Linked DNA regions of Roseimaritima multifibrata. Each later gene encodes a partner of the first gene's protein in a complex. Links are inferred from orthologs where the notes say so. Each region holds a gene or a part of one and is shown on either strand. Other genes may lie near its edges.

Region 1 (4,692 bases):
TGCGTCGGTCCAGTCGGTGGAAAATTCGCGAACCGGAACGACGCCGTTTCGCATGTTTCCCAAGAATCCTGCGAATTCCGGAACCTGCGTCACTTGCAGATCGGCCGTTCCCAGACCTTGCGATGCGACCGGGGGACGCCGGAGTGAACGTAATTCAAAGGTCGGCACCAATTCGCCGGTCACTCCGGTGATCTTGTAAAGCGATAGAAACAGTGCCACCGCTGCGATCACGGATAACGTTGGGATCCACCTTAGGACTGGCATCGGTCCCCGCCGAATCGACCAAACACTAAGCGAAACCAAGGCAATCACGCCAAGAACGTAGCTGCCCATGTTCATCCATTGATTGTCTGTCCAGGGTTTGACCCCTTGGCAAATCAACAGCAGAACCACGCATGCCAGGGCAACCCAGAAACCATAATGAGGGCGGCGCGGTGTCTCTTTGGGAATATCCATTCGGAACCTAGGTCCATCCCGCAATATCGAGGTTGTGCTTGTAAGGAGCCGATGTTTTTCGATTTTAAGCCATGCGGCGTTCTTCGAGTTTAAGCCATGCGGATTGGATTCATCCAGGAGGTCCCTATTCTTCCATGACCAATTTCGCCGGATTGCAGCCCTTGAAACCTGCTTGCTGCCCTGCCCTCTTGGGCGAGGTGGGGGCGCCACTGCAGGTGGACGTAACGAGAGTGACCGTCTTTCCAAGGGGGGATGGGGACGAGGCCCGGTGTCGACGGTGGGCGTCCCGTGGGCGGGGGATGATTAATTCCGTCTACGTGGTTACCGATTCGCCCTGATTTGGTGGTCAGTGGGGGACCGTCGATTGTCGCCCAGAGATTGGCCCGCTACACTGCGGCTTAATAGTTTGCAAAGCATCATTGGTCCTCCGGAGAGCAGAATGTCTACGGCTGTCAGTCGCGAACCGTCCAAGAAAGACCCGCTAAACCTGACACTACAAGGGCAGGACATACAACTTCCGGTTCTTGAGGGAACCGAAGGGGAAGTTGCGATCGATATCAGTCAGCTACGTAAGCTGACCGGGGCGATTACTTTGGATGAAGGTTTCGTTAATACCGGTAGCACCACCAGCGCGATTACCTTTTTAGACGGCGAAAAAGGAATCCTGCGTTATCGTGGTTACCCGATCGAAGTTCTCGCCCAAAATTGCGATTTCCTAGAAATCAGTTACCTGCTGATCTACGGCGATTTGCCTAACGCGGCTCAAGCGGCTGAGTTCCGCAGCAACATTCGTGAACATACCCTGATCCACGAAGAGATGCGTTCGTTCTACGATGGCTTCCCTCGCGATGCCCATCCGATGGCGATTTTGAGCAGTGTGGTTGGAGGCCTGTCGACCTTCTATCAAGATTCACTTGATCCTTCCGATCCGCGACAAGTGGAAATCTCCATTCATCGCTTGTTGGCAAAACTGCCGACAATCGCTGCTTATAGCTATAAGAAATCAAACGGCCAGCCGTTCATGTACCCGCAGAACCGCCTGGGGTACTGCGAGAATTTCTTGCAAATGATGTTTGCCACGCCGACGGAATCTTACGAAATCGATCCCGATTTTGCCGATGCACTGCGGTTGCTGTTGATTGTCCATGCCGACCATGAACAAAACTGTAGTACCTCGACCGTGCGGATGGTGGGCAGTAGTAACGCAAACCTGTTCGCTTCAATCTCCGCAGGAATTTGTGCCCTGTGGGGGCCATTGCACGGTGGAGCCAACGAAGCGTGCGTCAATATGCTTGAACAGATCGTCGCCGATGGTGGCGACGTCCAGAAGTATATCGATATGGCGAAAGATAAAACAAACAACTTCCGCTTGATGGGCTTTGGTCACCGCGTCTATAAAAACTTTGACCCGCGTGCCAAGATTATTAAGGCCAGCTGCGATCGCTTGCTGGAAAAACTAGACCTGGATGATCCGCTTTTCGAAGTCGCTCAGCGATTGGAGGAATCGGCGTTGCAGGATGAGTATTTCGTTGAACGAAAACTTTATCCGAATGTCGACTTCTATTCGGGTGTGATCTATCGAGCCTTGGGAATTCCGGTGCAGATGTTTACGGTCCTGTTTGCGATCGGCCGGTTGCCCGGCTGGATTGCCCATTGGCATGAAATGCATCAGTCCCCAGGGAAACGTATCTATCGCCCTCGTCAGGTTTACACTGGGGCGACCGAACGTGCATTTGTGCCTCTGGATCAGCGGCCATAGAAGAGGATACGTTCCTGATCGCACTGAATCGAACTTTGAATGATTTTTGCGGATGACCTTTGCGGATGATTTTACTGCTCGATAATTACGATTCCTTCGTTCAGAACCTGGCTCGCTATTTGCGATTGCTGGGGAAAGAAACCAAGGTGATCCGTAGTGACCAGATTACGGTTGCGGAAATCGAGCAACTCGATCCGGCAGCGATTGTTCTGTCGCCGGGACCACACGGTCCGGCCGATGTCGGTTGTGGAGTGGAAGTGGTGCAGCAACTGCACATGCAGATTCCGATTCTTGGGGTCTGCTTGGGGCACCAGACGATCGCTCATGCGTTCGGCGCAACGGTCGCTCCCTGCCCTACCATGCATGGCCAAAGTAGTCGGCTGAGCCATTCAGGGCTTTCTGTTTTTGCCGGCTTGCCCTCCTCCTTTTCGGTTGGCCGATACCACGCCCTCTCGGTACGACGCGACTCTTTGCCCGACTGTTTGCAAGTGACCGCGGTCAGTGAAGATGGCCAAATCATGGGGGTCCAGCACCAAGACTGGCCCGTTCACGGCGTTCAGTTTCATCCTGAATCGGTGCTGACTCAGTTTGGGATGGAAATCTTGCAAAATTTTTGTGCGGTCCGGAAACCTGCGACTGTGGCAACATCGTGATCCTGGAATCTCTGGTCACGACGGTCGATGCCACTGGGAAACCTCATCTTGCTCCTTTGGGGCCCGTTGTTGATCGGCAGTTCGAAAGTTTCCAATTGCATCCGTTTGTCGGGACGCGGACTTTCGCTAATTTGCAGGCGACCGGCAGAGCCGTTGTCCATGTCACGGATGATTCCCTGCTGTTGGCGCGATCGGCCATCGGATATGTCCCGGCCGAAACGCTGGTTGAATGGGTAGATATCGCGGGCGATCGCTTTCCTGTCTTAAAGGACTGCTGCCGCTGGTATGCACTGCAGATGACCGACTGGGAGGATCACCCCCAGCGACCGACGGTGCAATCCGTTATCTTGCAGCAGCAGCGAGTACGCGATTTTTTTGGCTTCAATCGAGCTCAGTCGGCGGTGGTTGAAGCGGCCATCTTGGCGACTCGCGTTCACCTGATTACCGATGACGTCCTTCGTCCCCAGCTACAACAATTGGCCACATTGGTCGAGCGGACCGGCGGAGACAACGAACAGCAAGCTTTTGCGCTGCTTGAGAAATACATTGACCAAACGGCCTCCAAACGTGAACTCTGATCGCTCGGGTATCGATATTCGGACCGGGGCACGGTTGCATTTTGGATTGCTTGATACCATGGCTCCATTCGGTGGCGTGGGGTTGATGATCGATCGCCCGCAGACGTTTGTTCGCGTCGAGCCAGGCGAACGTTTTGCGGTTCGCACGCCCGCGGTATCCGAACAACTGGATCGAGGTCAATCCGATCGCGATAAAGCGGATGTCGAGCAACGCGTGTTGAGTGTGACTCGCCGATTCTGTCAACAATTTGCGGCCGATTTTCCGGAACTGCCTGCGGTGACGTGCACGGTTTTCCAGCGTCCCGCAGCCCACACGGGACTGGGAACAGGGACTCAGTTGGCCTTGGCCATCGCCAGTGGCTTATGCCAACATTTGAAGCCAACCTTTGCAACCAAGCGGATCATCCAGACCGTCGCGGGTCGCGGCGCTCGTTCTGGAGTCGGTAACGAAGGTTTTTTCTCTGGAGGTATGATCGTCGATACGCCACCCGTGCGAGCGATCGACTTTCCCGGTGAATGGACGATGGTGCTGTTGCAGCCTCAGGTGGCTTTAGAACCGGTTGCTGGTTTGGAAGAGAGTCAGCGGTTTTCGCAATTGCCGGTCCCTGCGGAGTCCCATCGGCGGTCACTGATGGAGGGGCTACAGCGTTTGGTCTCCGCCGTCGAACAACAGAACTTCGCGGAGTTTTCCGAAGCCGTCTACGAGTACAATCATCGCAGCGGAGAATTGTTTAAAGCCAGCCAGGGGGGCGCCTATAACGGAGCGGAAGTGACCCGGTTGATTACTCAGCTTCGAGAGATGGGGATTCAGGGCGTCGGGCAAAGTTCTTGGGGGCCCACGGTCTTCGCCTGTTTCCCAACGCGTTCGGATGCCGAAACATTTTGTCAGTTTCCTCCAGCAGCATCCAGCACCGCCACCTTGGTCAGCGCCCAAGCCATTCGGCACTAGGGTGTCGGGATGGTCTTTTTAATCCAGCGATTGGCAGATGCATTGCTGTTGGGGATAAGCCAAGGATCCGCGTCGCAAGCGAATCGCGACTTTGAATAATCGGACTCGCACGCATGCAGCTAGTATACTAGGGGACGCGGCAACAAGCGGTGGATGGATGCGCCGCAGCGCTGTAAACAGATCCCCAAGATCCCTTCATTTTAAACCATCCCAAGCACCGTGATTGACATGTCTTTCCCACGCCAACGCGTTGCCGAATGGATGGATGATCCTGCGTTGTCGCCAGAACGACATCGC
Region 2 (4,764 bases), 2.4 Mb from region 1 along the record:
GTTCATCCATATGCCATTTCCAACCAGACGCGTTGCTTGCCCGTTACATGAAGGACACACACAGGCGTTAAGCAACATGCGTCCAATCTGGCCTTAGTCGACCAGAGAACGAATCATGAGACAACGAATCACGACATATTCTCATCGCGATGTTGATAACGGTGAACGATGAACGGTGAAGCCGACGTTTGAATGTGGACATAAAAAAACGAGAGACTCCGGCCACGTGTGCAAATCAGTGCTCTTCTCTTCATCGTTTGAAGAAAACCAATCGGCACAACACGAGTCTCTCGTTCGTCGTTGTTTTATGCGTTTCCATCGATCGGTCAAGAGCTAGTTGTTAAACTATCGTTACTTTTTTTCTGTCAACTTTGACAACCCAACTTCTTTCTGTGGCCATTGAGCGTGAGTGATTCCCCCAGTCAACAACGACACATCCATTTCATCACGGGAAAGCTAGCCGCTCCCGCATTGAAAGAGGTGGTTGTGAACCTTGCTGACGAGATCGGTTTTGCGTTCACCATCGACATCTTGCCGATAACCGTAGCCGCGTTAATGACACCGAAGTGGATAAAGCGTCATTGGCAGATCCCGTCTCAGGCAACAGAGATTTTTGTTCCCGGCTATATCGATCAACCAGAGGAACTCCAACAGGCGACATCGGTTCCCATATCGGTCGGCCCTAAGGATCTCCGCATGTTGCCCGATTCCTTTGGCTCCGACCAGTCGATGCTTGAGGATTTTGGCAGGTACGACATTGAAATTCTGGCCGAGATCAACCATGCGTCCAGGCTCCCGGCGGAGGACCTTCGCAAACAAGTTGCAAGATTGAAAAGCGACGGGGCCGACTGGATCGATTTAGGTTGCAGCCCCGGTCGACGTTGGGACTCGGTCGGCAGCACGGTCGCCATGATCCGCGACATAGGGATAAAAGTTTCGATCGACACGTTTGACCCTTGGGAGGCAAAGGAAGCAGCCCGCTGTGGCGCCGAATTGGTCCTATCGGTCAATGCATCGAATCGCAAACAAGCCTTGGACTGGGGCGTTGAGGTGGTCGTCGTTCCCGATCGCCCCGACGACTTGGATTCGCTGCTGCAGACCATCGATTTTTTGGCAACCCAAAACGTTCCCATGCGAATCGATCCAATCCTGGAACCCATCGGGATGGGCGGCCCTGTCCGAAATGGGGCCCCCAGCGGCTTTACTGCCAGTTTGCAGCGTTACAGTGCCGTGCGGAAACAATTTCCCGAAATCGAAATGATGATGGGAATTGGAAACCTGACGGAATTGACCGATGTCGATTCCGCCGGTGTCAACGTCCTCCTCCTAGGAATCTGTCAGGAACTAGGAATTCGGAGCGTCCTGACCACCGAGGTGATCAACTGGGCAAGGTCATCGGTTCGTGAATGCGATCATGGCCGGCGTTTAGTGCATCATTCTGTGCAGCATGGAATTCCACCCAAGAGAATCGATCCCTCGCTAGTGATGTTAAGAGACCCTAAACTGCGACCTCATTCAGACGAAATGTTCGCATCCATGGCCGCTCAGCTGAAGGACAACAACTACCGTCTTTTCGCGCAGCAGGAACAAATCCACTTGCTATCTGCTGGCTTACACCTTCAGGCAAAAGACCCTTTCGAATTATTTGCCGAACTGCTTCAGCACCAACAGAGCGACAACGTTGATGCGAGCCACGCTTTCTATCTTGGGTACGAAATGGCGAAAGCGATGACCGCACTGCATTTGGGAAAACAATACGAACAGGACGAAGCCCTATCGTGGGGCATGTTAACTCAAGCTGAAAAAACTCATCGACTAAGCCGAGCCAGCCGCCATCGTTCGAAGCCCCCATCCGGCAAAACAAACGATCGCGAGAACCAGAAGACCGATCCATGAAGCCCGCTGCGTTAACGTTTCGCTTCCCAACAAACTTTCGCCCTCTAGACGTTTTTCAGCGACTGGCAAGGCGTCCTGGCTGTTTATGGCTGGACAGTGCGTGTACCGGTCCCGATGGCACGGGCCAATACTCTTATCTGACCTCCGACCCGATCGATCAATTCAGTCTACGACCATCTGACGAATCGGGTTGGAAAAAGATGCTGGAATGGCTGGCACTGCAACGCGCTCGCTATCTCTCCTCTCCGACGATCGCAGGAGCCCCAGCTTTTCAGGGCGGCGTGGCAGGGCTGCTAGGTTACGACGCGGCTCAGTGGCTTGAATCGATCGGCGAACTGCCAACCAACGATCTCCCCACCTCGCCTATTTGGCTTGGGGTCTATGACTGGGTGATTGCATTTGACCATCAGCAAAAACACGCAGATTTAATCGTTCAGCCCTGGAGTGATTCGCCGCAGCTTCGCCATGATCAAATTCAAGGCTGGCTTGAAGCCCCCGCAACAGAGGCTCCAGCCCAAAGTCAAGACTTCACACGCCGCCCGGTATCTGGTCAATTCCCGACCGCGCGCTCTCCCGAACTGACCAGCAATTTTTCTCCCGCCGGTTTTCGCTCAGCCGTTGCCCAGATCGTGAAGCGAATTCGAAAAGGAGATAGTTTCCAGGTCAATCTCGCTCAGCGATTGCTATATCCGCAACAGGAACCAGCAGCCGACATCTATCAGCGTCTTCGTTCAACCAACCCGGCTCCAATGGCCGGATATTTGGATGCGGGCGATTTCCAGGTCCTTAGTTCTTCCCCCGAGGGATTTTTACAAGTCATCGCCGACAAAGTGGTAACACGTCCGATCAAAGGAACAGTGCCACGCACGGGGAATACAGCTCAGGACGAAGCCCTCGCAGATCAATTGCGTCAAAGCAAAAAGGACCACGCCGAAAATGTCATGATCGTCGATCTCATGCGAAATGATTTGTCTCGAGCATGCGTTGACGAAAGCGTCCGCGTCGAAGCGTTGTGTCAGGTCGAATCTTACGCCTTTGTACAACACTTGGTTTCAATCGTGCGTGGCGACCTTCGCCCCGACCGGACGATTGAAGACCTGCTAAGCGACTGTTTCCCAGGCGGTTCGATCACCGGAGCCCCGAAGATCGAAGCGATGCGGACCATTTCACAACTGGAGCCTCATTGTCGTGGGCCGTACTGCGGATCGCTTGGTTACCTAAGCACCGGTGGCAACGCTGACTGGAATATTCTGATCCGCACGCTAACCATCGCCCACGGCTGGATTCAAATTCCAGTGGGAGGCGGAATTACGGCTCAAAGTGATCCGGTCGAAGAAGAAGCAGAAACGTGGCACAAGGCGGAAGGGATGCTGCGAGCCATTCTGTAAAGCAAACGGAGCGAACGTTTTGGCGACCACCCCAAGCGATCGCCTGCACGCTCCCCAGCACTTCGATACGCTCAGTGCCAAAGCCGATCGATGCCTCAACGGGCGCCGAGCATTGCTAGCACAGCCCACAGGATTTATTGTTTTTCACGTTGATCGTCTCCCCCGACAGCGGTAGGATACAAGAGTCAAGTTGACTCGCTTTTTTCTCTTGCATGGGGCAGATCCAATGTGCAATGTAAATCGAAGTGAAGTGTTCAAGGCAAACGAGGTGAGCGTATATCATGTGATGAACCGCACAACTCGTGGCACATATCTATTCGGAGTCGAACCCGTTTTTGGACGTGACCACAGGCATCGACGAGACTGGTTTAAAGAACGGATGGCATTGCTTGCGCGTTTCTTTTGCATCGATGTTTTGGCCTATAGCATCCTGTCCAACCACTGGCATGCCGTCCTCCGCAATCGGCCTGACCTAGCAGCCAAGTTGACGCCACGTGAGGTCGCGATTCGTTGGCTTTCCGTCACCTCACGAGCGAAATGTCGGAACAAGAACGGCGGAGAGATCACAGAATCCGAAATCGCTCAGATCGTCAACGACCCGCAAGCACTTGAAGAGCGTCGCGCAAGGCTATCGAATATTTCATGGTTTGTACGGCAAATGTGTCAAACGCTTTCCAGACGCTGCAACAAAGAGGACGAAGTAACCGGTCACCTTTTCGGTAGTCGATTCAAAATGAACCGTCTGCCGACGGAAGAGGAAATTCTAGCCGGGATGCTGTACGTCGATTTAAACCCACTTCGAGCCGGCTTGGCCGACGCCTTAGACGACTTTGCCGAAGTTTCGATCAGCGACCGGTTACAAACGCTTGACGGCCAGGCAGCCAATCTCGAGTCATGGTTGGCGCCGCTGGAGCTGGAAGGCGAAGTCGACGGCAAGAAGGTCGTCATCGCTAACAAACTCACCACCGCCCAGATCGAGGAACAGGCACGAAAAAGGGAAGCCCTAAACGAACGTCTTGGATGCATTCCCATGAAACTTGAGGCCTACCAAGAACTGCTTTGGCATCTAGCCATTCAATCACGCCCGGAACTGCAAGCTTCCGATCGCCTGCCGGCTAGCATATTCCAAAGCCCAATGGAGCTAGGAGGAAAAACCGTCAACCTGGAAGTGTTAATCGAACGGCACGCGAAAATGGGGCGTCGCTGTAAATCGCCCCTAGACCGACACACCCGCGACGCCATCAATCGGCGTTTAGCCGCCGGCAGGATATCCGCTCCGCTAGACAATACCTGGTCGACAGTCTGACCTAGCCAATCGGTCCCCACCTCCAAAAACAACGTCTCAAAAGTCAAAAACCGGCCTTTGATCGCTACCGGTCCATCAACATGCCCAAAAACACGTCCCAAAACGTCAAAAACTCCTCACCGAAAAGCCAAATCCAGGCCCCAAAACCGTCACCCACCCCTCGAACCCCCACGC

The links.
Region 2: the proteins of FF011L_RS19040 (region 1) and FF011L_RS10290 are in contact, whole or in part, in a solved structure (PDB 8RP0), measured with the Escherichia coli proteins. The link is inferred for Roseimaritima multifibrata from one-to-one orthologs.

The regions. Positions count from the first base shown.
Region 1 is NZ_CP036262.1:5,249,955-5,254,646, reverse strand. What follows is about bases 1,147-4,074. They hold FF011L_RS19040 (anthranilate synthase component II), read left to right. Parts: upstream 1,147-2,280; coding sequence 2,281-2,868; downstream 2,869-4,074. Other genes in these bases: FF011L_RS19030 (hypothetical protein), read left to right, coding at 3,436-4,074; FF011L_RS19035 (DUF447 domain-containing protein), read left to right, coding at 2,865-3,446; FF011L_RS19045 (citrate synthase), read left to right, coding at 1,147-2,215. Also shown: FF011L_RS19050 (outer membrane protein assembly factor BamB family protein), read right to left, coding at 1-456; more of FF011L_RS19045, read left to right, coding at 896-1,146; more of FF011L_RS19030, read left to right, coding at 4,075-4,395; FF011L_RS19025 (methyltransferase domain-containing protein), read left to right, coding at 4,624-4,692. UniProt on the Escherichia coli protein: Part of a heterodimeric complex that catalyzes the two-step biosynthesis of 4-amino-4-deoxychorismate (ADC), a precursor of p-aminobenzoate (PABA) and tetrahydrofolate.
Region 2 is NZ_CP036262.1:2,806,252-2,811,015, reverse strand. What follows is about bases 1,089-4,088. They hold FF011L_RS10290 (anthranilate synthase component I family protein), read left to right. Parts: upstream 1,089-1,892; coding sequence 1,893-3,284; downstream 3,285-4,088. Other genes in these bases: FF011L_RS10285 (hypothetical protein), read left to right, coding at 3,571-4,088; FF011L_RS10295 (DUF6513 domain-containing protein), read left to right, coding at 1,089-1,896. Also shown: more of FF011L_RS10295, read left to right, coding at 406-1,088; more of FF011L_RS10285, read left to right, coding at 4,089-4,590. UniProt on the Escherichia coli protein: Part of a heterodimeric complex that catalyzes the two-step biosynthesis of 4-amino-4-deoxychorismate (ADC), a precursor of p-aminobenzoate (PABA) and tetrahydrofolate.